4 regions of the Blastococcus sp. SYSU DS0510 genome follow, and region 1 is predicted to be linked to each of the others. Evidence: riboswitches for the same ligand, from Rfam matches in the RefSeq annotation. Region 1 holds a riboswitch; each other region holds the start of a gene.
What was found. Region 1 has a riboswitch for cyclic di-AMP ahead of ACI79P_RS20845 (hypothetical protein). Riboswitches for the same ligand answer to the same signal wherever they lie in the genome.

Region 1 (7,134 bases):
GACGTGCCCTCGACCAGCTCCATCACCAGGTAGGCCAGGTGCTCGCCGGTGTCCGGGGCCGTCGTCTCCCCGTAGTCGAGGACGGCGGCGATGTTCGGGTGGCTCAACCCGGCCGCGTGGCGGGCTTCGGCGCGGAAGCGGGCGACGAAGACCGGGTCGTCGGCGTACTCGCTGCGGAGCACCTTGACCGCCACCGTCCGGTGCAGCTGCTGGTCACTGCCCCGCCAGACCTCGCCCATGCCACCGACGGCGATGAGTTCGTGGAGCTGGTAGCGGCCGTCCAGGCATCGTCGGCTGGTTCCGGCCGTGGTCACTCCCGAATCTCCCGAATCTCCTCGTGTCGGTGCTCGCGAGGTCCACCCCGTGCGTCCTCGCGTGCCCGTGCGCCTCTCATGGGTGCCCACCACGAGGGGGCCTGAACCACGACACGCCCGACGAGGTTGCGAGCGGCGGTCGGCCGGGCCGACCGCCCTACCGGCACGCGGGATCCGCTCCGAGAGGGACAGCACGCAGGCACCCGGCCGGGATCCGCCGGGTCAGCTGGCAGCCGCTGCGGGAGTGCTCAGTTGTAGTTGACGTGCACGTGGTCGAAGTGGTTCGCCGTGCCGCTGCCGCGGTCCTCCATGGCCTGCCAGGAGCCGCCCGGCGAGGAGAGCATCCGCTGCTCCCAGATCAGGTAGTCCACGCCGAGCTCGGCCCAGTGCGCGCGGTGGTACTCGACGATGGCGTCCCCGAGGGCGGCGTTCGACATCACCATGTAGTCCAGCGCCAGCCCCGAGGGGTGCCCGCCCGGGTCGGCGGCGCTGGGCCGGGTGCCGCCCAGGGTGATCCCCGCGGCGCCGGGCACGTTGCTGACCACGGCGTCGGCCGCGGCCTGGACCTGCGGGCGCACGCTGCCGGAGCTGTTGGTGATGCGGGCGACGGCGGAGGCCGCCACCGAGGCGGCGGCGGTGGCTGCCGCCCGCGCCTGCTGCGTCGGGCTGGCCGGGGCCGCCGGGACGTGCTCGTGGGCCTGCTCGGCCGCCGCGGCCTCCGCCGCCGCGGCCTCCTCGGCCGCCTTCTTCTCGGCCTCGGCGCGGGCCACGGCCTCCGCCTCCGCCTTCTGCCGGTCCAGCTCCGCCTGGTCGGCGGCGGCCTGGGCCTGCTGCGCGGCGGCCTGGTCGGCCTCGCGCGTGCTGCGGCTGGCCGCCAGGTCCTCCAGCGGCTCCAGGTCCTCGGTGACGTCGACGGGGCCCGACTGCGCGGAGAGGCCCAGTTCCTGGGCGACGCTGACCGACTCGGAGGTGGTGGCCTCGGCCTGGACGGCCGGGTCGGTACCGACGAGGCCGTTGACCAGGACGGCGCCGGCGACCGCGACGGCGAGGTAGAGAGCCGGCCGGCGGACGGACGCCGGCGGGCGGCGAAGGGCGAGCGGGCCGCGTCGGCCGGTGGTGGTGCGGGGATCCATGGTGTTCGGGTGCTCCGGGGTGTGGGGCGCGGTCGGCCGGTGACGGCGGACCGCGGAGGATGCGGACAGCGGGCCCGGGCGCGGATCGCGGGGCCGGCACGCAGCGGCGGGGAGGCCGGTGCGGGTCGGCGGGCGACCGGCGGGGCGCCGGGCGGCGCGTGCGATCAGATCCGCGGACGGGCCCGGAGGCGGCGGTGCCGGCGGGCGCGGGGTCGTGCGGCGGTGCAGGGGCGCGCCATTCGGGGCGGCTCTCCGTTTCTTCCGTGGTGCCGCCTACCGGGTTAGCTGACGGATTCGGGCGCAGGAAGTCGCCCTACCCGCGCCGTCACGTGGTCGGCGCGCGATTCACCCCAGTGCTGCGGTGGGTCCCCGGCCCGTCCCGGAGGACGGCTCGGCGGCGCCCGGCGGACCTCCCCTGGCGGGGAGAGAACGACCGGCCGGGCCCAGCCACCGTAACCGTCGTTATGCAGTCGTGACAATCCGCAGGCGCCGATTTCCAGGACGTGACGTGTGTCGCGGTGGGCCGCCGGCCCGGTCGGTGGTGTAGCGCGGGCGCGCGTCAGCCGGCGTCCGCCCAGGACCGCACGACGGCGACGTCGAGCGGGAAGTCGACGGGAAAGGCGCCGAACAGCAGCCGCCCGGCGGTCGCCGCCGCCGCGCGGACCGCCTCGGCCACCTCGTCGGCCAGGTGCTCGGGCGTGTGCACCACCACCTCGTCGTGGAGGAAGAACGCCAGGTGCGGCCGCGCGCCGACGGTGTCGCCGTCCCCGAGCCGCCACAGCCGGTTGCGGAGGTCGGCCAGCCAGCACAGCGCCCACTCCGCGCCCGTGCCCTGGACGACGAAGTTGCGGGTGAACCGGCCCCAGGCGCGCCGGGCCCGGTCCCCTTCCTCGTGCGGCCACGCCCCGGGCCGCGGCGACCCCCGGCCGAGCAGGGTGTGCACCACCTCGCCGCGCTCCCCGGCGCGGGCGGCGTCCTCCACCAGCCCGATGGCGCGGGGGTAGCGGCGCGCCAGCCGGGGCATCATGCGCCCGCTCTCACCCCGGGTGCCGCCGTACATCGCGCCGAGGATGCCGAGCTTGGCGTCGGCCCGGGTGGCCACGGTGCCCGCGGCGACCATCCCCGCGTAGAGGTCGGCGGCCCGCGCCGCCTGGGCCATGGCGCCGTCCCCGCTCATCCCCGCCAGCACCCGCGGCTCCAGCTGGGCGACGTCGGCGACGACGAACCGCCACCCCTGGTCGGCGACCGCCGCGGGCCGGACGACGGTGGGCACCGAGAGCGCCCCGCCCCCGGAGGACGCCCACCGCCCGGTCACCACCCCGCCGGGGACGAAGACCGCGCGGAACCGGCCGTCGCGCACCCAGGTGTCCAGCCACGCCCACCCGTTGGCCGCGAGCAGCCGGGACAGCTTCCGGTACTCCAGCAGGGCCGGGATGCCGGGGTGGTCCAGCTGCTCCAGCGTCCAGGACCGGGTATCGGCGATCGGCAGCCCGGCGTGCTGCAGGACCCGCAGCAGCTCGCCGGGCGAGTCGGGGTTGAGCGCCGGCGCCCCGAACGACCTCCGGACCTCGCCCAGCAGCCGCTCGAGGACCGCCGGGCGACCACCGGCCGGCGGGCGCAGGCCGAGCAGGCCGGTCAGCAGGCGCTCGTGCACGTCGGTGCGCCACGGCAGCCCGGTGTGCGCGAGCTCGGCCGCGACCAGCGCACCGGAGGACTCCGCGGCCAGCAGCAGGGCGAGCCGGTCCCGTTCCGGCGAGGCGGCCACGGTCGCCTGCTGGCGCCGGTGCTCGGCCAGCGGGTCGAGGAGGTCGGCGGGGTCGGCCAGCGGGAACAGGGCCGACTCCGGCGGCGGGCCGGGCGCCAGCGCGTCCCAGCCCGGGGTGTCCTCCCCGGCCAGCAGCTCCTGGGTGGCGAACGGCGACCGCCGCAGGATCGCGTGGCCCAGCCGCAGGTCGCTGCAGCGCTCCACCCGGACCCCGGCCGCGAGCAGCGCCGGGTACCAGCGGGTGGTGTCGTCCCACACCCAGCGGACCGGCGCGGGGCCCGTCTCGCGCCGACGCACGTACCCGGCCAGCGCCGCCCGGTCCAGCCGCGCGCCGGTCGCCCCGTCTGCGTCGAGCTCGACGGCCTCCACCGCCTCACAACTGCGCCGGAGCAGGACCCGCTCCACCCGCGCCCCGGGCCTACGGGGTCGGCGGGGCGCCCCGGCCGAGCAGCCGGTGCAGGCAGCGCGCCGGGAGGACCAGGACCGCGCGGGCGACGTGCACGCCCAGGCGGAGCAGGTCGGCGTAGTCGGGCGGGCGGACGGCGGGAGGGTCCCCGGCCCCGCCCGGCGTGGAGCGGCCGGCGGGGGCGACGGGCCGGGGCGGCGCGGGGGGCGGGGAGGGAACGGCCTGTTGCTCCCGGGCCTCCCGCCGCTCCGGGGCCTCGGGCAGCAGGAGGTCGACCGCCGACCGGCGCCGCGGCCCCCGCAGCGACTCGAACGACGGGATGGCCGGCGCCACCGGTCCCTCGCCGTCCCGCGCCGCCGCACCGGGCCGGTCGCCGGCGCCCCGCAGCCGGGCGGGCGGCTCGGGGACGACGGCCCGGATCGCGGCCACCAGCCCGGGGCCGAGGCCCGCGACGGCGCTGAGCTCCCGCCGGCTGAGGGTCGCGAGCGCCTCGACCTCGGTGATCCCGGCGCGGCTGAGGGCGGTGACCGCCCGGGCGGGCAGGCCCAGGTCCCGGATCGTCCCCGCGGGCTGTCCCGGTGCGCTGGTCGGCATGTCGGTCAACCCTAGCCATGCCCCCCGACGCCTGCTCCGGAGGCGGTCGGCCGGGCCCACGGGAGGACTCTCAGACCGCGACCACCTCGTAGGTGTGCCCGGCAGCCCGCAGCCGCTCGACCAGCACCTCCCCCATCGCCGTCGCCGGGGTGAGCGACCCCGCCCGGTCGGGCAGCCGGTCGCCGTCCAGGGCGAGCGCGAGGGCGCTCTCCCCGAGCATGACGGCGGTGGCCTTGTACCCCGGGTCACCGCTGCCCGCGGCCGTCGCCCGGTAGCGGCGCCCGTCCTCGGCGGTGGCGTCGACGACCATGCGGAACCAGCCCTTCTCCCGGACGGACTCGCTGGGGCCGGTGCCGGGCGCGGGCAGCACCCGGTCCAGCAGCGCGCGGGTCGGCGAGAGGCTCATCGCCGACACGGTGGCGAGCAGCCCGGCGGTGACCCCGGCGGCGGTCACCGCGCCCACCGGGCCGCGCCCCACGCCCATCACCTCGCCGTACCGCAGCTCCCGCCCGTAGGCCCAGTCCTGCAGCGCGTTGCTGCGCCGGACGATGCGGGTGTTGAAGGGGGCCATCACGAACGGCGCCGTCCACCGGCCGTCGGGGGTCTGCGTGGGCATGCCGGCGTCCCGCGGCTGGCGGGTGTCGGGCTCGGCCGCCCGGTCGGGGCTCAGCGCGAAGGGGTCGCCGACCACCCGGCGCCGGGCCGGGTCGGCCTGCAGCGCCTCCACCTGCGCGCGCATCGAGTCGACCGTCCCGCCGCTGAACCCGCCCCGGAGGGTGGCGACCAGCTGCACGTCGCGCAGGCCGCCGGCGCCGTCGGCCGCGGCCTGCCGGGCCAGCAGGAACACGCTGAGGTCCGAGGGGATCGAGTCGTAGCCGCACGCGTGCACGATCCGCGCGCCGGTCTCCTTGGCGACGGCGTCGCAGCGGTCGATCGCGTCCCGGACGAAGAGCACCTCGCCGGTGAGGTCGGCGTAGTGGGTGCCGGCCCGGGCGCAGGCCTCCACGACCGGCAGCCCGTACCGGGCGTACGGGCCCACGGTCGTCACCAGCACGCGGGTCGCGGCCGCGAGGGCGTCGAGCGAGGCGGGGTCGGTGGAGTCGGCCTCGACCAGGGTCCAGTTCCGACCGCCGGAGGGCAGCGCCCGACGGACCTCCTCGAGCCGCTCCCGGGACCGGCCGGCCAGCGCGATCCGGGTCTCGGGCGGGGCGTGGTCGGCGAGGTAGCCCGCCAGCAGCCGGCCGACGAAGCCGGTGGCCCCGTAGACGACGAGGTCGTAGGTCCGTGCGTCTTCTGCCATGCGGCCATCCTGACCTGCCGCGGGACCGGCTGTCCCGCCGGCCGGCGCCACCGCCGGCCGCGATGCCGGCGGCGCGCGGGCACGTCTCGGGGAGGTCACGAGCCGGAACACGGGTCACTCCGACCCCCTCCGTGCGTCAGGAGCCCGGGAGGGTGCCGATGGAGGGCGCATGGCAGTGCGGCTCGCATCGGTGCGGACCGCGACCCGTCGGCAGGTCGCGGAACGGTCGTCGACGTCCCCGTGGTGGCGGTCGGCGGTGGTCTACCAGGTCTACCTGCGCTCGTTCGCCGACGGCAACGGCGACGGCATCGGGGATCTCGCCGGGCTGCGGTCCCGGCTGCCCTACCTGTCGTGGCTGGGCGTCGACGCGGTGTGGATCAACCCGCACTACCCCTCCGGGGGAGCCGACGGCGGCTACGACATCGTGGACTACCGCGCCGTCGACCCGGAGTACGGCGACGTCGCCGACCTGGAGGCGCTCGTCGCCGAGGCCCGCGCACTGGGCCTGCGGGTGGTGCTGGACGTCGTTCCCAACCACACCTCGGACCGGCACCCCTGGTTCCAGGCCGCGCTGGCCGACCCGGGGTGCCCCGAGGCGTCGCGCTACCACTTCGCGCCGCCGTCGGAAGAGCCGCCGAACAACTGGCAGTCGCTCTTCGGCGGGCCGGCGTGGTCGCGCACCCCCGACGGCCGCTGGTACCTGCACCTGTTCGCCCCCGAGCAGCCCGACCTCAACTGGCGCGACCCGGCCGTCGCCGCGGACTTCGAGCGGACCCTGCGCTTCTGGCTCGACCGCGGCGTCAGCGGCTTCCGCGTCGACGTCGCCTACGGCCTGTTCAAGGACGCCGGCCTGCGCGACAACCCGGGGGCCTACTCCCCCACCCTGTTCGGGCACGGCCCCGAGCAGGCGATGACCTGGAACCAGCCCGAGGTGCACGACGTCTGGCGGCGCTGGCGGTCGATCTGCGACGAGTACCCCGACACGATGCTCGTCGGCGAGGTGTGCCTGGCCGACCCGCGCGAGGTCGCCCTGTACTCGCGCCCCGATGAGATGCACCAGTCGTTCAGCTTCCGGCTGCTGAAGTCCGCCTGGTCGACCGAGGCCTTCGCCGACGGCGTGCGCAGCGCGCTGGACGCCTTCGGCGAGGTCGGCGCCCCGGTCTCCTGGGTGCTCGGCAACCACGACAAGGACCGGCAGGTCACCCGGTTCGGCGGTGGCGCCGTGGGCGCCGCCCGCGCCCGGGCCGCCGCGCTGCTGATGCTGGCGCTGCCCGGCTCCGCCTACGTCTACGCCGGCGACGAACTGGGCCTGCCGCAGGCCGACGTCCCTGACGGGGCCAAGCGGGACCCGATCTTCTTCCGCAGCGGCGGCGCCCGCAGCGGGCGGGACGGCTGCCGCGTGCCGATGCCCTGGAACCCCGCACCCGGGGTCGGTTTCTCCACCCGGCCCGACGCCGAGCCCTGGCTGCCGATCCCCGACGAGTGGGACCGGTACGCCGTGTCCCGCCAGTCGCGCGACGGCGGCTCGATGCTGACCCTCTACCGGCGGGCGCTGGCGCTGCGCGAGGCGCACCCGGCGCTGGGCTCGGGCGAGGCCACGGTCAGCACGCGGGGCGACGTCC
Region 2 (7,134 bases), on a different contig from region 1:
GCCGTACTCGACGGCGGTGGCGCCCTTCTCGTCCCGGCGGAGACGCTCCTGGGCGACCGCGACGAAGCTGGCGATGGTGGCGTAGGCGTTGATCACGTGCACTCCCTGAGGTGTCGGCCGTCCGGCAGGATCGGGTGATCCGGCCTGTGCGGCTGCTAGGGGGAGTTGTCGTGCAGAACACGCCGGGGCTTGAGCGGTATTCACCCGTTCCAGCGACACCGGCCCGTCGTACGGGCGACGTGGGAGCGGGTCGGATCACGCTGCGTGAGCGGATCAGCCGAGCAGGGCGCCGCTCCACCCGACGGCCATAGCGGCCCCGGCGAGCATCGCCGGCCCGAACGGCAGCTCGGTCCGCCGGCCGACGCGCCGGGTCAGGAGCAGGAGCAGGGCGACCGCCGCCTGCACCACGAAGCCGGCGACCGCGCCCAGGAGCACCGCGTCCCAGCCGAGCCAGCCCAGCGGCAGGCCGATCAGGGCGGCGAGCTTGACGTCGCCCATGCCGAGGCCGGCGGGCGAGATCAGCGCCATCACCAGGAAGCCGCAGAAGAGGGCGGCGGCCGCCAGCCCGGCGCGCAGCAGCGGGTCCCAGGTGCCCTGCGTCGCCGCGGCGACGAGGAGCAGGCCCGCGGTGGCGACGGCCGCCGGCCCGGTCACCCGGTTGGGCAGCAGCCGGTGGCGCAGGTCGACCAGCGCGAGGAGGACCCCTGCGCCGGCCACGACCAGGAAGGCCGGCAGCGCCCGGTCCGCACCGATCCGCAGGGCGACGAGCGCGAAGAGCGCCCCCGTCAGCAGCTCGGTGAGCGGGACCGGCAGCGCCCGCCGGGGACGGGGTTCCCCACCGTCCCACGGGAAGGTCGCGGCGAGCCGGTCGGCCACCGCGCCGGTGAGCACGCCCAGCAGCGCGGCCACCGCGACCGCCGCGGCGGTCACCGGCCGGCGGAGGGGGTCTCGACGATCACGGCGCACACCCTGGCACAGCGCGGTGGGCGGACCGGGCAGGCGGCGCCGCCGGACGGTGGGCGGACTCCCGGCCGGTGGGCCACACTCCGGACGTGACAGTGGACGAGGGCACCACCCAGCGGACAGCGGCGGTCTGGTCCTACCAGGGGCACGGCGTGCACGCCGCACCCGGCGTGCACGAGTACGCGCTCGAACTGGTCCGGCAGCAGCTGCCCGAGGGCGGCCGGATCCTCGAGGTGGGCGCCGGCTGCGGTGCGCTGGCGTGCCGGCTGCGAGAGGCGGGCTTCGACGTCGTCCCCACCGACCTGGACCCGCCGCACGACTGGATCCACCGCCTCGACCTCGACGACCCGCAGTGGACCGAGGCGACCCGCGGCCCGTTCGACATGGTGGTCTGCGTCGAGACGCTGGAGCACGTCGAGAACCCGCGGCAGGTGCTGCGCTCCATCCGGGCGCTGCTGGAGCCCGGCGGCAAGCTGCTGGTCAGCACGCCCAACGTCGGCCACCCGCACTCGCGGCTCAAGATGTTCCTGCGCGGCGCGCCGTTCATCTTCGGGCCGGGGCACTACTACCAGCCCGGCCACATCTCGATCCTCCCCGACTGGATGCTCGTCGAGCACATCCGGACGGCGGGGTTCGGCGACATCACCGTCACCAGCGGGGGGTCGACCTGGTACGTGGGCCTGCGGAAGGTGGCGCACCGGATCGAGACGGCGCTGCTGTGGGCGATCGGGCTGCGGCCGCGGGCGGAGTCGGGCGAGGGCATCTGCACCTTCGTCACCGCCGTCGCCGTCTGACCGGGTCGGCCGGGGCTGACCGGCGTACGACAGTACCTCGACGGACGAGCGCCCCCCACCCGGGATCCGGGCAGGGGGCGCTCGTCGTCGTGCGGTGTGGTGGTTACGGCAGGAAGGTCACGTGCGGGTGGTCCATGTGGTTGGCCGTGGGCGAGCCACGGTCCTCCATGCCCTGCCAGGCCCAGCCGGTCCACGTACCGGCGATCCGCTGCTCCCAGATCACGTACTCCACGCCGAGCCGGGCCGCGTTGTCGATCACGTACTGGGCGACGGCGTCACCCTTGGCCGAGTCGGCGTAGACCATGAAGTCGGCCGCGAGGCCCGCGGTGGGGCTGTGGCCGGGGCGGGTGAGCACCGTCCCGACGCCGTGCACCTCGGCGATCTCCTGGACGTCGGGGCGGACGTGCGCGTCCCACTGGTCGTAGGCCGCCGACGTCGCCGCCGGGGCGGAGGCCGGAGCCGGGGCGGGGGCCGGAGCCGGGGCCGGCGCGGGAGCCGGAGCCGGGGCGGGCCGCTCGTCCCGGCTGGCGCGCTCGGGGGCCAGTCCCCCGCCGCTGAGGGCGAGGACCTGACCGACCCGCAGCACGTTCGCGTCGGGGCCGATGACGCCGAGGTTCAGGGCGTGCAGGTCCTGCCACGTGGTGCCGTGGCGGGCCGCGATCTTGCCGAGCGTGTCGCCGGCGACCACGGTGTACGACCCCGTCGCGACAGCGGGCGCCGCTGCCGGCGCGGCGCCGCCGCCGCCGATGGTGAGGACCTGGCCGACGCGGAGCAGGTTGGGGTTCCCGCCGATCGTGTCGCGGTTGGCGTCGTAGATGCTGCGCCAGGTGGTGCCGTGCTCGGCCGCGAGCTTGCTGAGGGTGTCGCCGGGGCTGACCGTGTGCGCGCCGGGGTGGGCGGCCGCGGAGCCCATGGTCCCGAGTGTGAGGGCCGAGGCCGCGGCGAGGACGACGGCCGGGTACGCCACGGTGGTCATGGCGCGGTTGCGGGAGGGACGACGGTGCCGCCCCACGGTGCGATGGCTGTTGGGCATGGAGTGGTGAGCCTCTCGCCGCCTGCGGGGTTAGCTGTCGGGTTCGGGCGAGAGCTGCCCGGCCGCGCATGGCGCGGCTTCACCCCGAGGTCCCGGAGGGGCCACGAACGGTGGGTCCCCCGCGCCTGCCCGTGCGTCTATGACTCCGGGGTGGCCGTGGGCAGGTTCGGCGGGCGGCCATCCGGGCCCGCCGATCGGCGGACGGAGGGAACGGTAGGTATCAGGATCGGCTCGCCACAGGTCGGACCGGTCCTTTTCGCGGACCCTCCGCACGGCCGCACGGGGCGTCACCAACCGTGCGCGCAGCGCCTCCGTTCACCCGTCCGGGTGACGTCCCCGACGGACCGGGGCGGGCGGCCGCCGGTGGGCGGGGGACGGACGAGTCGGCCTGTACGCCGGGTTCTGTCCACGGGCGCCTCGCGGCCTCCCGATGGGCGGTCATCCATCTAGGCCTGCCGTTGCCGGCAGGCTCCAGCGGTCTACCCGCAGGCTCGGGCGGGCCGCCCTCGAACGCCTGCGCGGAGCGGCGGCGAACCGCCGATCCTTCTTGACCTAGCTCCGGGTGGGGTTTACCGAGCCACGCCGGTCACCCGGCGTGCTGGTGGTCTCTTACACCACCGTTTCACCCTTACCGGCGCGAACGCCGGCGGTCTGTTTTCTGTGGCACTGTCCCGCGGGTCACCCCGGGTCGCTGTTAACGACCACCCTGCCCTGTGGAGCCCGGACGTTCCTCGGCGACGGGGTCTCCCCCGCCGACGCGACCGCCCGGCCGACTCGTCCGTCGTGCCCTGGAGTGTAGGGCGCCCGGCACATGGATCCCGCAGCGCGCGGGTACACGACGTCGATCCCCGCACCACCCGATGGAGGAGGACGTCATGGGACTCATCTCAGGACTGGTCAAGGCCAACCTGCTCAAGCGACTGCTGAGCCGTTTCAGTCGTCGCGGACGCTGACGGCCCAGCGGAGCGGACGCGCCCTGACCGCGGTGGCCGCGGTGGCCGCGCACGCTGCCGCGGTCGTAGGCGCCTGACCGGTCGCCGGCCCGCGGTGGGCGCCCCCCGGCGGCGCGCCTCGCGCTCGCCCTGGTCGGGCCGGAAGTGTCGTACGCCCCGCCTAGCCTGCGGGTATGTCGGTGGTCGGGTTCGCGGTCGGGGTGACGGTGTCACCGGTGGACCCGTTCCCATCCGAGTGGGAGCTCGCCGATCCGGAGCCGCGGCGGTTCGACGAGCCGCTGTCGGCGTGGCTGCCCGCCCGTCGCAGCGCCGGGGAGGTCGCGGATCTGCTGGGGCAGATCGTGGCCGCCGAAGCGCGGCTGGCGGCGCTGCGGGTGGAGCTGGTGATGGACCTGGCGGCGGCCCGCCCGGCCCCGGCCGATCCGCTGCCCGGCGGGGAGCGGGCCGGAACGGTGGGGCCGGCGGGTGTGAGTGAGTTCGTGCCCGATGAGCTGGCGGCGGTGCAGAACTGCAGCCGGGCGGCGGCGGTTACGCTGCTGGAGCACGCCGAGGTGCTCACCACCCGGCTGCCGGCCACCTTCGCCCGGCTGCGGCTGGGGCTGCTGGACTGGCCCCGGGCCCGGGCGATCGCCGCGGAGGTCGCCGCCACCGGGGTCGACACCGATCCGGCGGTGATCGCCGCGGCGGAGGTCGCGGTGCTGCCCGGCGCCACCGGGCTGGGGGTGGGCCGGCTGCGCGAGGCCATGCGCGCGGAGCTGGTGGCCCGCGACGCCGCCGCGGCCGACCGGCGGCGGGAGGTCCGTCGGCGCGGCGCGGACGTGTCGGTGCGCCCGGTCGGGGACGGGATGAGCGAGCTGCGCGCCCTGCTCCCGCATCCCGACGCCCGGGCCTGCCGGGCGGCGGTGGACGCGCACGCCCGGGCGGCGAAGGAGGCCGGGGACGAGCGGCCGATCGGCATGCTGCGCGCCGGCGCCCTGGCCGATCTGCTGCTGCGCCCCTGGCAGGACGCCCCGGCGGTGACCGCGCAGCTGACCGTGATCGCCCCGCTGGGCGCGCTCACCCCGGCCGGCTTCCTGGCCACCGGCAGCCCGCTGCCGGCCGCCTTCACCGCACCCGGCACCCAGGCCGGGATGCCCGCGCCGGTCGGTGAGGTCGACGGTGAGCCGATCACCGCCACGCACCTGCGCGAACTGCTCGCCCAGCTCGACGCCTGCACCCTCCAGGCACCCCCGGGCGGCAGCCTGGACATCGCCATCACCGACGCCACCGGGGCGCTGCTGGCCGTCACCGGCCGGGCGGAGCTGGCCCGGCTTGCCCGAGACGGCTGCCCCGACCACCCCACCGACCTCGACCACCCCGACGCCGCCTGCGGCTGCCCGCTGCTGGGCCCGCCGCCGGCGGTGGACCGCTACCGGCCCTCGGCCGCCCAGCAGCGGTTCCTGCGGGTCCGCGACCGCACCTGCCGCCACCCCGGCTGCACCGTGCCCGCCGGCTGGGCCGACCTGGACCACGTCCTCCCCCACGCCGACGGCGGCCAGACCACCTGCCACAACCTGTGCTGCCTGTGCCGGCGCCACCACCGGCTCAAGACCTTCGCCCCCGGCTGGACCCACACCCTGGACGACGACGGCGTGCTCACCGTCACCACCCCGAGCGGGGTCACCCGCACCACCCGACCACCCGGCCACCACGTCCTCACCCAGCCACCCGGACCACCACCGGACCCGGACCCCGGCCCGGACCCGGAGCCGGACGAGGAGCTCGAACCGGACGACGACCCGCCACCCTTTTGACCCGACCTGGCCCTGTGTCGTGCGGTCCTGCCTCGCGCCGGACCGCCGGGCATCGCCTATCCCCAGTAGAGCCGGAAGCCGACCCGCCGACGCCCGTCCTCGGTCAGCGTGGACATGTCCACGATCTGGCGAGCCTGCACGTCGACGGGGTCGTCCGACAGCAGCTCCAGGTACCGCCGCTGCTCGGCCAGCGAGGCGACCGCCTTCTCCACCTGGTCGCTGACGTCGACCTCGTGCGGCGGGTCGGTCAGCTCGCTGACCGCGATGTACTGGACGCCCGACCACCGCTCCTCGGTCAGCTCCGGGAAGATCCACTCGTTGCCCGCGTCGGCGACCGCGTCGAGCACCGACTGGCCGAGCGCCTGGTGGTCGGCCGAGTTCAGGTAGGCGGGCGACACCCCCGGCGGGCTCCACGTGGGCCCGAAGTACCCGGTGACGACGAGCTCGGGCCGGTGCCGCCGGATCGCCGCGGCGAGGTCGCGTCGCAGCTCGGGCCCGGCCACCAGGACGCCGTCCCGGTGGTCGAGGAACTCCACCTCCGTGACCCCGACGACGGCAGCCGACCGCCGCTCCTCCTCCTCGCGCAGCGGGCCCGCCTCCGCCGGGGGGACGCCGGCCATCCCGGCCTCACCCCGGGTCGCCAGGAGGTAGTGCACCTCCTTGCCCGCGGCCGTCCACGAGGCGACGGCGGCGGCCAGGCCGTACTCGATGTCGTCAGGGTGCGCGGCGACGACGAGGGCGCGCTGCCAGTCGTCGGGCATCGGTGCAGGCGGCATGGGGCGAGTCTGCCCCGCCGTCAGCGCCCGCGGGCCACCCGCAGCGCCGCTGCGACCATCGGCACCTGCAGGGGCAGCCGCACGACGGCCGCGGCCAGCACCGGCGGCTTCCGGAGCCCCAGCCGGAGGTGGTGCAGGTGCGCCGGCACGAACCCCAGCAGCAGGGCCGCGGCCGACCAGCCGCCGACCCGGCGGGTGCTCGGAACGGCCAGCAGCGCGGCGGTGCCGATCTCGGCCACCCCGCTGGCGAGCACCCACGCCCGGGCCGAGCCGAGCTCCGGCGGCACCAGCCACTCGTAGGTGCGCGGGCGCACCAGGTGCAGCACTCCCGACCCGCCCAGCAGGGCTCCCAGCCACGTCGCGCTCGCCGGTCTCCGCATGGGGCCACCGTAGGGTGACCCGCCGTGTCCGCCGTCGACCTGCTCATCGCGGCGGGCGTCGCCTTCGTGGCCGGCGGCGTCAACTCGATCGCCGGCGGCGGCTCGCTGATCCTCTTCCCCACGCTGGTCGGGCTCGGCCTCGGCACGGTCGCTGCGAACGTCACCAACTCGCTGGCCCAGTGGCCCGGCTACCTCGGCGGCGTCGCCGGCTTCCGCGCCGAGTACGCCGGCCAGCGCCGTCGCCTCGTCCGGTTCGGCGCGGTGGCCGCCCTGGGCGGGCTCGCCGGCAGCGTCCTGCTCCTCACCACCCCGTCAGACGCCTTCGACGTCGTCGTCCCGGCGCTCGTGCTCCTGGCCAGCCTGCTGCTCGCCGTCCAGCCGCTCGTGACGCGGCGCCTGGCCGGGCGGGCCGCCGGCGAGCCCGGCGACCCCGCCTGGCTGT
Region 3 (7,134 bases), on a different contig from region 1:
CCGCGGCCTACGAGACCGCCTTCGGCCGCCCGCTGTGCATCACCGACTCGTACCGCACCTATGCGTCACAGGTGCGGCTGTACGGGGAGAAGCCGGCGCTGGCCGCCGTGCCGGGCACGAGCAACCACGGCTGGGGCCTGGCGGTCGACCTGTGCGGTGGCGTGCAGTCCTTCGGGACGCCGCAGTACGCGTGGATGGAGGCCAACGCCGGCCGGTTCGGCTACCTGCACCCGACCTGGGCCGACCAGGGGAACGGGCGCGAGGAGCCCTGGCACTGGGAGTACGCCGGCACCTGATGCACCCGTTCCCGGTCGCGCGGCCGGAAATGTCGGTGACCCCTCCTAGCGTGCGCAGCGACTCACGGAGGAGAAGAAGCGATGCTCATCGACTGCGACACCTGCACCGCCCGCGGGACCGGCTGCGCCGACTGCGTCGTCACCGTGCTGCTCGGCGCCCCGCCGGGTTGGCAGGGGGTCGACCCGGTGGTCGTGCCCATGACCGGGCGGGCCCGTGGTGGTCCCGCCGTGGCCGCCGAGGACGTCGTCGTCCCGCCGCCGGGGGTGGTGGTGGAGTTCGACGAGGTCGAGCGCCGGGCCGTGCGGGCGCTCGCCGAGGGCGGCCTGGTGCCCCCGCTGCGTCACCCGAACGGGTCCGGCGGTCACGACGGCGAACGGTCCCGCGGACGGCGCACGGGCTGACGTCCCGGACCGCGCCGACCGGGGCTTCTACCCCGCAGCGGAGCCTCCGGCGGGGAGGCGCGCCCCTGACCTGGGGTTCTCCCTCACGCCGGTTCCTCCAGTGATCATTTGTCACGCAGGTATCACGATCGTTAGGGTTCACGCCGTTCGGCCGGGTGGTCGTCATCCGTCGATGGATGGCCTCGACCGGACACCGCCTAATCACCGCACGGCGCGCACCACCGGCGCCGGAGGTGTACCGGGGACCCACCGCAGTTCTGGGGTGAGTTCCCCCGCAGCCGGCCCGCCGGTGCGCGGGGGATAGGGCCAGTCTTCCCAGCCCGAACCCGTCAGCTAACTCGGTCGGCGGTTGCAGAGGAAGAACGGAGAGCCGCCGCACGTGGCGACCCCTCACGCACTGCTGACGCACGCCCCCGAACAGCTCGGCACCGCCGACCGGTGCAGCTCCTCCCACGCCCGTCGCTCCGGGCCCCTCCGCTCCGGATTGCTGGTCACCGCCGTCGCGGCCATGACCGTCACCATCCTCCCGGGCACGGCGTCGGCCGTCCCCGGCACGGCCGACGCGGTCGCCGCCCAGGTGGCCCGGGCCAGCCACGAGCTCGAGGTCGTCTCCGAGGAGCTCAACGAGGCCAAGGTCGTCCTCGCCGGCCACCAGCGCGACGCGGAGGCCGCGAGCGAGGCCACCGCCGAGGCGGAGGCCCGGCTCGGTTCCCTCGACGGGCACATCCGCCGGCTGGCCCGCAGCGCCTACACCGGCAGCGGCATGTCGCCGCTGGACGTCCTGCTGACCAGCGATTCGGCCGACCAGCTCGTCGACCAGCTGGGCACCCTCGACGCCATCGCCGGGCACACCAACGACGTGCTCACCGAGGTGTCGCAGGCCGCCGAGGACGCCGAGGAGTCCCGCGAGGCAGCCGAGAAGGCCGCCGCGGACGCCCAGCGGACGGTGGAGGAGATCGCCGCCCGGCAGGAGGAGCTGGAGGCGAAGATCGCCGAGTACCAGCGCCGCTACGAGGAGCTCACCGCGCCGCAGCGGGAGCAGGTGGCGCAGGCGCACGGCGGGGCCGGCCTCCCGGCGCCCAGCGGCGTCGTCGCGCCGAGCTCGGCGGCCCAGGCCGCGGTGAACGCGGCGCTGGCCCAGATCGGCGACCCGTACGTCTGGGGCGCCGGCGGCCCCGACGCCTTCGACTGCTCCGGCCTGACCTCCTACGCCTACGCCGCGGCGGGCGTGACGCTCCCGCACTCGAGCCGGTCGCAGAGCCAGATGGGCAAGCCCGTCTCGCGCAGCGAGCTGCAGCCCGGTGACCTGGTGTTCTTCTACAGCCCGGTCAGCCACGTCGGCATGTACGTCGGCAACGGCCAGATGGTGCACGCCTCGACCTCCGGCCAGCCGGTGAAGGTGGCGAGCCTGGATTCGATGGGCAACTACAACGGAGCCCGTCGCATCGCCGGCTGACCGCCACCGGCCCTCTGTGGTCCGGCGGCCGGCCCGTCCGGAGGCGAGGACGACGGCGTCGGCTCACTAGGATCGGCCGGGTGAGCGTTCGCCGGGCCGCCCTGGTGGCCGCGGCCCTCCTCGGGATCGCCGTCGTCGTCGTGATCGCCGTCCGCACCCCGTGGACCGTCCTGCCGGAACCGCCCGGCGGCTACACCGAGCCCGACCCGACCGCCGGCCTCGACCCGGCCCGGATCGAGCGCGCCGAGGCGTTCGCGGCCGCGCTGCGGCCGGCGTCGCTGGTCTCCCTGCTGCTGAGCCTGGGGGTGTCGGCGGTGCTCGGCCTGACCCCGCTGGGCGCCCGCCTGATGCAGGCCGTCGCGGCGCGGGTGGGCGACCGGTGGTTCGTCCAGGTGCTGGTAGGGGTGCCGGTCCTGCTCCTGCTGGGACGCCTGGCCACCCTGCCGCTCTCGGCCTACGCCGAGTCGGTGCGCACCCGCTACGGGCTCTCCACCCGCGGGTGGTGGCTCTGGCTGCGCGACGTCGCGGTCTCCCTGGCGATCAGCGTGGCGTTGACCGTGGTCGTGGTGCTGGCGTTCCTCTGGCTGGTCCGCCGGGCGCCGCGCACGTGGTGGGCGTGGGCGGGGGCGGCCGTCTCCGGCCTGGTGGTCGCCGGCTCGTTCCTGTACCCGGTGGTCATCGAGCCGGCGTTCAACACCTTCGATCCCCTGCCGGCGGGGGAGCTGCGCAGCGACCTGCTGGCGCTCGCGGAGCAGAACGGCACCCCGGTGCAGGACGTGCTGGTCTCCGACGCGTCCCGGCGGACGACGGCGCTCAACGCCTACGTCTCCGGCTTCGGCTCCACCCGGCGCATCGTGGTCTACGACACGCTCCTCGGGGAGCTGCCCGACGCGGAGATCGAGTCGATCGTCGCCCACGAACTGGGGCACGTCGCGGCCGACGACGTCCTGACCGGCACGCTCATGGGGGCGCTGGGTGCGGGCGCGGCGACCGCGCTGCTCGGCTGGCTGCTGTCCTGGGCACCGCTGCTCCGCCGGGCTGGGGTCGAGCGGCCCGGTGACCCGCGGGTCGTGCCGCTGCTGCTGTTCCTCGTCGCCGTCGGCGGGCTGCTCGGCACACCGGTGCAGAACCTGGTGTCCCGCCAGATCGAGCAGCGCGCCGACGTGCACGCCCTCGAGCTCACCCGCGACCCGGAGGCGTTCATCGACATGCAGCGTCGGCTCGCCGCGACCAACCTCGGCGACCCCGATCCTCCGGCGGCCTGGCACTGGTTCTTCGGCAGCCACCCCACCACCGCGGAGCGGATCGCGATGGCCCAGGACTGGGCCCGCCTGGAGGGTTCGTGAGCCGCACGCTCGTCGTCACCAACGACTTCCCGCCCCGGCAGGGCGGCATCCAGACCTTCGTCGCCGCGTTGCTGGAGCGGCGACCGCCGGACTCCCTCGTGGTGCTCGCGTCGGACGCCCCGGGCTCGGCGGGTCACGACGCGGGGCTGCCGTACCCGGTGGTGCGCCGCCCGACCGGCATGCTGCTGCCGACCCGGGCGACGGCCCGCGTCGCCGTGGACCTGGTGAGGCGCTACGGCTGCGACACCGCCTTCTTCGGCGCCGCTGCGCCGCTGGGGCTGCTCGCGCCCACGCTCCGCGCCGCCGGGGTCCGGCACCTGGTGGGCGCCACGCACGGCCACGAGACGGGGTGGGTCGCCCTGCCGGGGAGCCGGCAGCTGATGCAGCGGATCGCCGCCGGGCTCGACGTCCTCACCTACATCAGCGAGTACACGCGGGACCGGCTCGCGCCACCGCTCGGGGGGCGGACCCGGCTGGCCCAGCTCTCCCCGGGGGTGGACGTCGCCCGGTTCACTCCTGAGGTGGACGGGACGCCGGTGCGCGAGCGGCACGGCCTGGGGGACGCGCCGGTGGTGGTCTGCGTCTCCCGGCTGGTCGCCCGCAAGGGGCAGGACGTGCTCGTCGCGGGGTGGCCGCGGGTGCTCGCCCGCCACCCGGAGGCCCGGCTGCTGCTGGTCGGCGGCGGGCCGGACGAGGGGAAGCTCCGCCGCGCGATCGAGGCCCGCGGGCTGCAGGGCTCCGTCGTCCTCGCCGGCCCGGTGGACCACGCGGAGCTGCCCGCGCACTACGCCGCCGGCGACGTCTTCGCCATGCCCTGCCGCACCCGCCGCGGCGGGCTGGACGTCGAGGGCCTGGGCATGGTCTTCCTCGAGGCCGCCGCCTGCGGGCGCCCGGTCGTGGCGGGCACGTCGGGCGGGGCGCCGGAGGCGGTGCGGGACGGCGTCACCGGGCACGTCGTGGACCCCCGCTCGCCCGGGGCGGTGGCGGAGGCGCTGTCGGGCCTGCTCGACGACCCGGCGCGGGCCCGCGCGATGGGCGCGGCCGGCCGCGCCTGGGTCGAGCAGCGCTGGTCGTGGACGTCGATCGCCGCGACCTTCGCCGACCTCCTCGATCCCTGACGCTCGCGGCGGCCCCCTCGCAGGGGCCCGCCGCGAGCCTGCACGGTGGGGGGCGAGAGGGCCTTACCGGGAGTAGAGCGCCTCGACCTCCGAGCCGAACTCCTTCATGACGACGTTCCGCTTGAGCTTGAGGCTGGGCGTGAGCATCCCGTTGTCCTCGGTGAAGTCGGTCGCCAGCACCGTGAACCTCTTGATCGCCTCGGCCTGGGAGACGGCCTTGTTGGCCTCCGCCACCGCGGCCTCGAGCTCGGCGAGCACGTCGGGGTCCTCACGCAGCTGCGCGGCCGTGAGGCCGGTGTCCTTGCCCTTGGACTCCAGCCACTGCGGCAGGGCCTCCTCGTCGAGCGTCACCAGGGCGGCGATGTACGGCCGCTGGTCGCCCACGACGATGCACTGGCTCACCAGGCGGTGCGCCCGCAGCCGGTCCTCGAGCACGGCGGGCGCGACGTTCTTGCCGCCCGCGGTCACCAGGATCTCCTTCTTGCGGCCGGTGATCCGGACGAAGCCCTGGTCGTCGATCTCGCCGAGGTCGCCGGTGCGGAACCAGCCGTCGGGGTCGATGGCCTCCCGGGTGGCGTCCTCGTTCCTCCAGTAGCCGCGCATGACGATGCCGCCGCGGATGAGCAGCTCGCCGTCCTCGGCCACCGAGAAGGCGACGCCCGGCAGCGGGCGGCCGACGGTGCCGATCCGGATCGCCCCGTCGTGGTTCACCGAGGCCGCCGCGGTGGTCTCGGTGAGGCCGTAGCCCTCGAAGACGGTCACGCCGATGCCGCGGAAGAAGTGGCCGAGCCGCTCGCCCAGGGGGGCGCCGCCGGAGATGGCGCCCAGGCAGCGCCCGCCCAGAGCGGCCCGCAGCTTGCCGTAGACGAGCTTGTCGAACAGGGCGTGCTGCGCGCGCAGCCCCAGCCCCGGGCCGCCGGTGTCCTGGGCCCGCGACCAGTCGATGGCCACCTGGGCGGCCTTGTCGAAGATCTTGCCCTTGCCGTCGCCCTCGGCCTTGGCCTTGGCGCTGTTGAACACCTTCTCGAACACGCGCGGGACCGCGAGCACGAAGGTGGGCTTGAACTCGCCGAGGTCCTCGACGAGGTTCGTCACATCGGGCGTGTGGCCGATGACGGTGCGGTTCTTGACGGCGCCGACCTGCAGGACGCGGGCGAGGACGTGGGCCAGCGGGATGAACAGCAGCAGCGAGCCCTGCACGTTCATGAACCGCTCGAGCAGCGTGATGCCGTTGCCGATCTCGAACAGGAAGTTGCCGTGCGTCAGCTCGCAGCCCTTGGGCCGGCCGGTGGTGCCGCTGGTGTAGATCAGCGTGGCCAGGCTGTCGGCGTGGAGCGTGGCGCGGCGGGCGTCGAGCTCGCTGTCGGGCACGTCGGCGCCGGAGGCGGTCAGCTGCTCCACCGCGCCGTCCTCGATGACGAAGACGGCCTTCAGCTCGGGGGCCTGGTCGCGGACCGACTCGATGGCGGCGGCGTGCTCGTCGCGCTCGACGACGGCGACCGTGGCCCCGGAGTCGGAGAGGATCCAGGCGACCTGGTCGGCACTGGAGGTCTCGTAGATGGGCACGACGACGGCGCCGGCGGTCCAGATGGCGTAGTCGAGGACGGTCCACTCGTAGCGCGTCTTCGCCTGCAGCGCGACGCGGTCACCGGCGGCCACCCCCGCGGCGATCAGCCCCTTGGCGACGCCGCGGACCTCCTCGCCGAACTGCCGCCACGTGACGTCGGTCCAGCGGCCGTCCACCCGGCGCCGGAGGCCTACCTCGTCCCCGTGCTCGGCGACGTTGGCCGCCAGCATGTCGGTGAGGGCCTCGTCGGGGCCCACCTCGTGCGTTGCTGGAACGCTGAACTCGCGCACGCCCGGTCCTCTCCTCCCCGACCGCCCGCCGGGCACCGTCGCCCCGCGGCCCCGGTGCGGGGACGTCCGGGTCAATCTAGCGGCTGGTGCTACCGGGCAGTAGCCGAGTGCCGTGGTACGCGGGCCGGGCCGGCACCCGAACGGCTAGCCTGCTGCCCATGGCCGACCAGTCCACCCAGTCGATCGTCGTCGAGGCGCCTGCGGCCGAGGTCATGGCGGTGATCGCCGACTTCCCCTCGTACCCGCAGTGGGTCTCCGCCGCCAAGAAGGTGGAGGTGCTCGAGACCGGCGAGGACGGGCGGGCCCGCCGGGTGCACTTCGTGCTCGACGCCGGGGCGGTCAAGGACGACTACGTCCTCGAGTACACGTGGGACGACGACCGCCGCGTCTCCTGGACCCTGGTGAAGGGTCAGATGCAGAAGCGGCAGGAGGGCTCGTACACCCTCGTCGAGAAGGACGGCCGGACCGAGGTCACCTACTCGATCACCATCGACCTCTCGATCCCGATGCTCGGCATGATCAAGCGGAAGGCCGAGAAGGTCATCCTCGACACCGCGCTCAAGGAGCTCAAGAAGCGCGTCGAGGGCTGAGCCGCGGTGCGCACCCTCCTGGTCACCGGCTCCGGCGGGGCGGGCTCGTCGACGGTGGCCGCGGCCGCG
Region 4 (7,134 bases), on a different contig from region 1:
TGCGGCGGCGGGCCCGTTGGCGCACCCCGACGGCCGTGACCACGGTGGAGGAGGCGTCCCGGTGAAGGCCGACGAGGTCCTGATCGCGCACCACGACGTGCTGCGCGGGCTGCTGCGCGAGCTGGCGGAGACGACCGAGACGCAGGCCGCCCGCCGGGAGGAGCTCCGGGACGAGTTCCTGCGCGAGATCGAGATCCACGCCCAGATCGAGGACGAGCTCTTCTACCCCGCCGTCCCCGACGTCTCCCCGTTGCTGGCCCTCGCGCACGCCGAGCACCGGCAGATCGACGACCAGGTCGCCACCGTCATGCGCATGGACGTCACCGACCCGCAGTTCACCACCGAGGTGCGCATGCTGGAGAAGACGGTGCGCCACCACACGATGGAGGAGGAGGAGCGGATGTTCCCCCAGTCGCACGCGCTGGGGGAGGAGCGCCTCGAGGAGCTCGGTGAGCAGCTGCGCGCGCGGAAGCAGGAGCTGGCCGAGTCCGGTGGGATGCGGCTGATCATCCGGCTGAAGCGCGCGACCCTGCGCCACGTGTAGCCGCGCGGCGGGTTCCCGGTCGTGCGCGGACGACCGGGGACCCGCCGTCGCAGGCGCTACTCAGACGATGCGGCGCGCGGTGTTGTAGCCCCACATGCTGTCGACGGGCACGACCGCGACCGGGTTGCCGAAGGTCGAGGAGTGCACCATCAGGCCGTCGCCGATGTACATGCCGACGTGGCCGACCGGGTCGTAGAAGAAGATCAGGTCGCCGGGCTGCAGGGAGGCCCGGTCCACGTAGTAGCCGGCGGTCGACTGGGCGCGGGAGGTCCGCGGGATCTCGATGCCCGCCGCCTGGTAGGCCGACCAGGTGAGGCCGGAGCAGTCGTAGCCGCCCGGGCCGGTGCCGCCCCAGATGTAGGGCTTCCCCTGCTGCGCCAGCGCGGTGTCGACGGCAACCTGCGCGGCGTGGTTGGGGGCGACGGCGGTGGTGGTGACGACGGTGCCGGTGCCGGTGCCGCCGCCGCCGTCACCGGTGGAGGCGGTGGCGGTGAACGGGGTGAGGGCGATCCCCGCACCGGTGAGGAGCGCGAGCGTCGCTCCGCGGAGCGAGCGACGGGTGGTGGTCGTACGAGTGGTCGTCATGGACGACGGTTTCTCCTGTTCTCCGACAACCGCCTACCGGGTGAGCTGACGGGTTCGGGCGGGGAACGCGCCCGGCGCCCCGGACAGGCCGGTGGCGCTTCACCCCACTACTGCGGTGGGTCCCCGGTCCGGGCTCCGGCGTGCGCCGGAGCCCGGTTCGGCGGTGTCCGTCCGGGTGTCACCGGGGGTGGTGACGGGGGAGCCCGGCCGGACCGGCGACGACGCTAGGTCGGTCACGGAAAGGTCACAAAACGGCCACACGCCACGCGCCGGGGTCGCGAAGCGGAGCTCGCGCGGGGGCCTCGGGACCGCGACTCGCGGGCCGACCACGGGAGATCCGTCGGCCCCGGGCGGGCCGCCTCTGCTCCTCGTGACGGGGCGTGTTCGGCCCTGTACTTCTCCGGATGGCGGCGCTCCTGCACTCTGCGTGCTCGTCCACTCCGATCTCGTAGTCGCTTCCTCAGCCGACGTCGCAGCCGCACGGGCAGTCCTCGACGTGCACCGGCCGGCCGCTCCTGTCGTCGAGCTCGTCGCATGCCGGTGGGCACGCGCACGACCAGCCGTCGTCGAGGTGCCGGAAGGCTCCCGACTCGAATCGCCGCCGAAGCTCCTCCTGCCGCCGTCGGGCGGCGGCCGCCCGACGGGCGGCGGCGCGCTCCTCCGGGGAGTCGCCGGGCCGGGGGACGAGGTGGTCGTCCGGGCGGTCGCGCTCGCGGTCGGCGGAGTCCACCCAGGGGCTTCGACGGTCGAAGGTGTACGTCGGTCGTGGTCGCCGGGGCTGGTGCTCCCACCGCGAGGCGCGCTCCTCGCTCAGCATCGTGTCGAGATGGGCGGGGAACCGTCGGCCGACCCTGTCGCGGACCGTGCCCGCCGCCATGCCGGCGACCGGTCGTCCCGCGGCGTCGAGCAGGCCGAGCCGGAGGCCGGCGAGCCGCGCGGCGGCCGCCAGCATCCCGGCGTCCATGCCACGGTCGCCGGACTCCACGGCCGCCACGGTCGATTTGGAGACGCCCAACCGCGCCGCCAGTTCGCGCTGGGACAGGTCCGCCCGGCGGCGGATCCGCCGCACCAGACCGCACAGGTCGAACTCCGCCGGCCCACCGTCGTCTGTCACCGGCCGAGCCTCTCCACCGGAGCGGTGGGGCACGACCCCTGGTGACCATCTGTGGACAGTCGCCCTCTGCCCACACCGGCGGGGCAGAGGGCGACTGTGCCCCGGTGGTGTCGGTCGGGCGCTCACTCTCTGCCCACTCCGGCGGGGCAGAGGGCGACCGTGCCCCGGACATCTCGGTGGCGCGCTCACTCTCTGCCCACTCCGGCGGGGCAGAAGGCGACTGTGCCGGGGAGGTGTCGGTCGGGTGCTCACGCTCTGCCCACTCCGGCGGGGCAGAGGGCGACTGTCTCCGGAGAACCTGTGGCGGGCTGAGCAGCGGAGCTGCCCGGCCGCGGTGACCGGGGCCACGGCGCCGTCCGGGGCGCGTGCGAGCATCCCCGGGTGGCCCGCCTGCTCATCGCCAACCGCGGCGAGATCGCCGTCCGCATCGCCCGCGCCGCCGCCGCCGAGGCGCTGACCTCGGTGGCCGTCACCGCCGCCGACGAGCCCGACGCCCCCCACCTGGCCGCCGCCGACGAGACGCACGTCCTCCCCGGCAGCGGGCCGGCCGCCTACCTCGACGCCGCGGCGATCGTGCAGGCCGCGCTCGCCACCGGCTGCGACCTCGTCCACCCCGGCTACGGCTTCCTCTCCGAGACCCCCGACCTGACCCGTGCGTGCGCGCAGGCCGGCCTCACCGTCGTCGGGCCGAGCGCCGAGGACCTGGCCGTACTGGGCGACAAGTCGCTCACCCGCGCACGGGCGGCGAAGGCCGGCGTGCCCGTCCTGCGCGCGGCCGACGGGGACGCGGCGGCGGTCGCTGACCTGCTCGACGAGGTCGGCGCGATCATGCTCAAGGCCCGGTTCGGCGGAGGGGGGCGGGCCACCCGGGTGGTGCGCCGGGGTGACGACGTCGCCGCAGCCGTGGCGGCGGTGCGGGGCGAGGCGCGGGTCGCGTTCGGCAACGGTGACCTGCTGGCCGAGGAGTTGTTCGAGCGCGCCCGCCACATCGAGGTGCAGCTGCTGGGAGACGGGCGGGGCGGCGTCGTCGCCCTCGGCGACCGGGACTGCTCCCTGCAGCGCAACCGGCAGAAGGTCGTCGAGATCGCCCCCGCGCCGCGCCTGCCCGACGCCGTCCGCGCGCGGCTGGCCACGGCGGCGCGCGGAATCGTCGGCGACGGCTTCCGCGGCCTGGCCACGGTGGAGTACCTCGTCTCCGCCGACGACCCCGACCGGTTCACCTTCCTCGAGTGCAACCCGCGGCTGCAGGTCGAGCACACCGTCACCGAGGAGACGCTGGGGCTGGACCTCGTGCGGCTGCAGCTGCGGGTCGCCGCCGGCGCGACCCTCGCGGACCTCCGCCTCGCCGACGGCGCGCCCCGGCCGCTCGGCACCGCGGTCCAGGCACGCGTCGTCGCGGAGACGGTCACCACCGACGGCGCCGTCCCCGCCGCCGGCACGATCACCGCCCTCGCGCTGCCCGGGGGCCCGGGGGTGCGCGTCGACACCGCCGCGCGACCCGGCGCCGAGCAGAGCCCCCGCTACGACCCGCTGCTGGCCAAGGTGGTCGTGCACGAGCGCACCGGCTCCCTCGCGGACGCCCTGCGCCACCTGAGCCGAGCGCTCGGCGAGGTGCGGGTCGACGGCGTGCCGACCAGCACCGCCTTCCTCCGTGCCCTGCTCGCGCACCCGGAGGTCGGCACCGCCACCACGACGTTCGTCGAGGACCACCTCGCCGAGTTCGTGGGGGGTGCGGCGCCCGCGCCGGAGGCCGGTGGAGGACTGCGCGCACCGGTCCCCGGCACGGTGGTCGCCGTGGCGGCGGGCCCCGGCGACGCGGTGGACCCCGGGGGAGCGGTCGTCGTCCTCGAGGCGATGAAGATGGAGCACGTCGTCGCGCTGCCGGCCGGCGGCACGGTGCGGCGCGTCGCCGTGCGGATGGGCGACACCGTCCGGCAGGGCCAGCTCCTCGCCGAGGTGGAGCACGCCGACGGGGACGCCGCGGCCGACGCCGCCGCGATCGACCTGGAGGCCGACCGCCCCGACCTCGCCGAGGTCCGCCGCCGCCACGAGCAGGGGCTCGACGAGCACCGCGCCGAGGCGGTCGCGAAGCGGCACGCGCAGGGCCGGCGCACGGCGCGGGAGAACCTCGCCGACCTCGTCGACGAGGGCAGCTTCCTGGAGTACGGGCCGCTGGTCTTCGCCGCCCAGGAGCGCCGCCGCAGCCGCGCGGAGCTCCAGGAGAAGACCCCGGCCGACGGCGTCGTCGGCGGGCTGGCCGACATCGGCGGGCACCCGGCCGTCGTCGTCTCCTACGACTACACCGTCCTCGCCGGCACCCAGGGCATGCGCGGCCACCTCAAGAAGGACCGGCTGTTCGAGCTCGCCGAGAAGCGGCGGCTGCCGGTCGTCCTCTTCGCCGAGGGCGGCGGCGGGCGGCCCGGCGACGTCGACCACCCGGTCGTCTCCGCGCTCGACACCGCCGCCTTCACCCTCTTCGGCCGGCTCTCGGGCCTCGTGCCCACCGTCGGCATCGCCAGCGGCCGCTGCTTCGCCGGCAACGCCGCGCTGCTGGGCACCTGCGACGTCGTCATCGCCACCGAGGACGCGAACATCGGCATGGGCGGCCCGGCGATGATCGAGGGCGGCGGCCTCGGCGTCGTCGCCCCCGAGGAGATCGGGCCGATCGACGTCCAGCACGCCAACGGGGTCGTCGACATCCGGGTCGCCGACGACGCGGCCGCCGTCGCCGCGGCCCGGCAGTACCTCTCCTACTTCCAGGGGCCGGTCGACGGCTGGACCGCACCCGACCAGCGGTTGCTGCGCCACCTGGTGCCGGAGAACCGCAAGCGCGTCTACGACGTGCGGGCGGTGCTGACCGCGCTCGCCGACGAGGGCAGCGTGCTCGAGCTCCGCGACGGCTGGGGCGCCGGCATGGTGACCGCCCTGGCCCGGGTCGAGGGCGCGCCGATCGGGGTCCTCGCCAACGTGCCCACCCATCTCGGCGGCGCCATCGACGCGGACGCCGCCGACAAGGCCGCCCGCTTCCTGCAGCTCTGCGACGCCCACGGCCTGCCGGTGCTCTCGCTCTGCGACACCCCGGGCTTCATGGTCGGCCCCGAGTCGGAGAGGACGGCGACGGTGCGCCACTTCGCCCGGCTGTTCGTCATCGGCGCCAACCTGTCGGTGCCGATGGGGACCGTCGTCCTCCGCAAGGCCTACGGCCTCGGCGCGCAGGCCATGGCCGGCGGCAGCACCAAGGTGCCGCGGTTCACCGTCGGCTGGCCCACCAGCGAGTTCGGCCCGATGGGGCTGGAGGGTGCGGTTCGGCTGGGCATGCGCCGGGAGCTCGCCGCCATCGAGGACGACGCCGAGCGGCAGGCCGCCTACGACGCCGCGGTCGCCGCGGCCTACGAGAACGGCCGCGGGCTCAACGTCGCCGCCCACTGGGAGATCGACGACGTCATCGACCCCGCCGACACCCGCCGCTGGATCGCTACCCTCACCCGCGAGGCGGCGGCCACACCGCGGCCGCAGGGCCGGGTGCGGCCGCACGTCGACACCTGGTGAGCCACCCGGTCGTGTGGTTGACCGGCGGCGCACCGGGGCACGGAGGACGGCGAGACGGCACCGGCGCACGCCGGTGCGACGACGAGGAGGCAGACATGGGAATGATGCGCAAGCTCATCGCGTCCGGGGTGGCGGCGAAGGTCTTCCAGGAGGCCAAGAAGCCGGAGAACCAGGCGAAGATCAAGAAGTTCATCTCGGACTTCCAGAACAAGAGCGGTGGCACCGGCAGCGGCAAGGGTCGCGGCTCCGTCCGCTGACCCCGCTCCGCACCGTGCGGAACCGCGGCGCGACCCCCGATCCCGACGCAGCCGCCTCGGGGCCGGGGGTCGCTCCCGTTCCGGGGTCCGGCCACGGGGCTCCCGTGAAGAGCCGTGAGCAGCGCTGGCAGGAACGGCTCGCCGTCCCGGTCCTGGTGGCGGCGCTCGCCTCGATCCCGGCCATGTTCCTCACCGTCGCCGAGGGCACCCTCGGCACCGCCGGGCACGTCGTCGACCTGGCCAGCGGGGCCGTCCTCGTCGCCGAGACGGTCATCCTCCTGGTCGTCGCCGAGGACAAGCGCGCCTGGATCCGCGGCCACCTCGGCCTGATCGCGCTCACCGTCGCCGTTGTGGTCGCCGTCGTCCTCGCCCTCGGCCCGGTGCAGATCCTGCGGCTCGTGCGCACCGTCGGCGCGCTGCGCATCCTGCGCGCCGGGCGCATCGTCAAGGCCGCCCGCAGCGTCGGCGACCGCATGGGGTTCACCGGGCGGCTCGCGCACGTCGCCGCCGCCGGGGCCGGGCTGCTGGTCGCCGTCTTCGTCGGGGTGGTCCTCGCCGACCCGACCTCCCGTTCGCGCGACCTGCTCACCGCGGTCCTCGGCGACGTCAGCACGCCGGTGATCGTCGTGCTCTCCGCGGTCGCCGGGGTGGTGCTCGGCGTGGCCACCTACCTGCTCGCCCGCGACCCCGGCGCGGGCGCCGACGCCGAGGACGAGGACGCGCCCGGCACCGCATGACGCCGCCGTGACAGCCGGGCCGCGGACGCATGGACCGCCGCGGAACGGGCACCCACAGCCGCATGGGAATCATGAGCAAGCTCGCGAAGGGCGGCATGGCCAAGAAGGCGATGGACGAGGCCCGCAAGCCGCAGAACCAGCGCAAGATCAAGGACGCGATCTCCAAGCTCTCGAACAAGAGGAAGGGCGGCGGCACCACGTCGCGCTGACCGGCGTCGGGAGCCTGTCGCGGAGAGGAGCAGCGATGAGCGAGGGATCGATGACCGGCCGCCCCTACGGCGGCGCGAACGACCCGTCCGCCGACGAGGGGCTGCCGGGCGAGACCCCGGAGCACGGCGAGGTCGGCGC

Region 2: another riboswitch for cyclic di-AMP. It lies ahead of ACI79P_RS15205 (LysM peptidoglycan-binding domain-containing protein); the one in region 1 lies ahead of ACI79P_RS20845 (hypothetical protein).
Region 3: another riboswitch for cyclic di-AMP. It lies ahead of ACI79P_RS10360 (NlpC/P60 family protein); the one in region 1 lies ahead of ACI79P_RS20845 (hypothetical protein).
Region 4: another riboswitch for cyclic di-AMP. It lies ahead of ACI79P_RS13765 (C40 family peptidase); the one in region 1 lies ahead of ACI79P_RS20845 (hypothetical protein).

What each region holds. Positions count from the first base shown of each region.
Region 1 covers NZ_JBJHAC010000037.1:14,513-21,646, reverse strand. Annotated here, with positions in the region: gene ACI79P_RS20850 (protein kinase domain-containing protein) at 1-314, opposite strand, end outside; gene ACI79P_RS20845 (hypothetical protein) at 563-1,447, opposite strand; cyclic di-AMP (ydaO/yuaA leader) riboswitch at 1,718-1,844, opposite strand; gene ACI79P_RS20840 (bifunctional 3'-5' exonuclease/DNA polymerase) at 2,007-3,581, opposite strand; gene ACI79P_RS20835 (DNA-directed RNA polymerase subunit alpha C-terminal domain-containing protein) at 3,631-4,212, opposite strand; gene ACI79P_RS20830 (saccharopine dehydrogenase family protein) at 4,283-5,512, opposite strand; gene ACI79P_RS20825 (glycoside hydrolase family 13 protein) at 5,682-7,134, shown strand, end outside.
Region 2 covers NZ_JBJHAC010000018.1:53,478-60,611, forward strand. Annotated here, with positions in the region: gene ACI79P_RS15190 (Flp family type IVb pilin) at 1-96, opposite strand, end outside; gene ACI79P_RS15195 (prepilin peptidase) at 274-930, opposite strand; gene ACI79P_RS15200 (class I SAM-dependent methyltransferase) at 1,053-1,757, shown strand; gene ACI79P_RS15205 (LysM peptidoglycan-binding domain-containing protein) at 1,861-2,733, opposite strand; cyclic di-AMP (ydaO/yuaA leader) riboswitch at 2,798-2,936, opposite strand; RNA gene rnpB (RNase P RNA component class A) at 3,166-3,567, opposite strand; gene ACI79P_RS15215 (DUF222 domain-containing protein) at 3,917-5,536, shown strand; gene ACI79P_RS15220 (PIG-L deacetylase family protein) at 5,593-6,312, opposite strand; gene ACI79P_RS15225 (DoxX family protein) at 6,333-6,692, opposite strand; gene ACI79P_RS15230 (sulfite exporter TauE/SafE family protein) at 6,717-7,134, shown strand, end outside.
Region 3 covers NZ_JBJHAC010000010.1:117,448-124,581, reverse strand. Annotated here, with positions in the region: gene ACI79P_RS10370 (D-alanyl-D-alanine carboxypeptidase family protein) at 1-296, shown strand, start outside; gene ACI79P_RS10365 (hypothetical protein) at 378-698, shown strand; cyclic di-AMP (ydaO/yuaA leader) riboswitch at 914-1,061, shown strand; gene ACI79P_RS10360 (NlpC/P60 family protein) at 1,207-2,154, shown strand; gene ACI79P_RS10355 (M48 family metallopeptidase) at 2,235-3,500, shown strand; gene ACI79P_RS10350 (glycosyltransferase family 4 protein) at 3,497-4,618, shown strand; gene ACI79P_RS10345 (AMP-dependent synthetase/ligase) at 4,682-6,475, opposite strand; gene ACI79P_RS10340 (SRPBCC family protein) at 6,634-7,065, shown strand; gene ACI79P_RS10335 (ArsA-related P-loop ATPase) at 7,072-7,134, shown strand, end outside.
Region 4 covers NZ_JBJHAC010000015.1:83,935-91,068, reverse strand. Annotated here, with positions in the region: gene ACI79P_RS13775 (Rieske 2Fe-2S domain-containing protein) at 1-65, shown strand, start outside; gene ACI79P_RS13770 (hemerythrin domain-containing protein) at 62-544, shown strand; gene ACI79P_RS13765 (C40 family peptidase) at 605-1,129, opposite strand; cyclic di-AMP (ydaO/yuaA leader) riboswitch at 1,145-1,302, opposite strand; gene ACI79P_RS13760 (helix-turn-helix domain-containing protein) at 1,590-2,243, opposite strand; gene ACI79P_RS13755 (carboxyl transferase domain-containing protein) at 2,625-5,792, shown strand; gene ACI79P_RS13750 (hypothetical protein) at 5,888-6,049, shown strand; gene ACI79P_RS13745 (hypothetical protein) at 6,154-6,786, shown strand; gene ACI79P_RS13740 (hypothetical protein) at 6,849-6,995, shown strand; gene ACI79P_RS13735 (hypothetical protein) at 7,031-7,134, shown strand, end outside.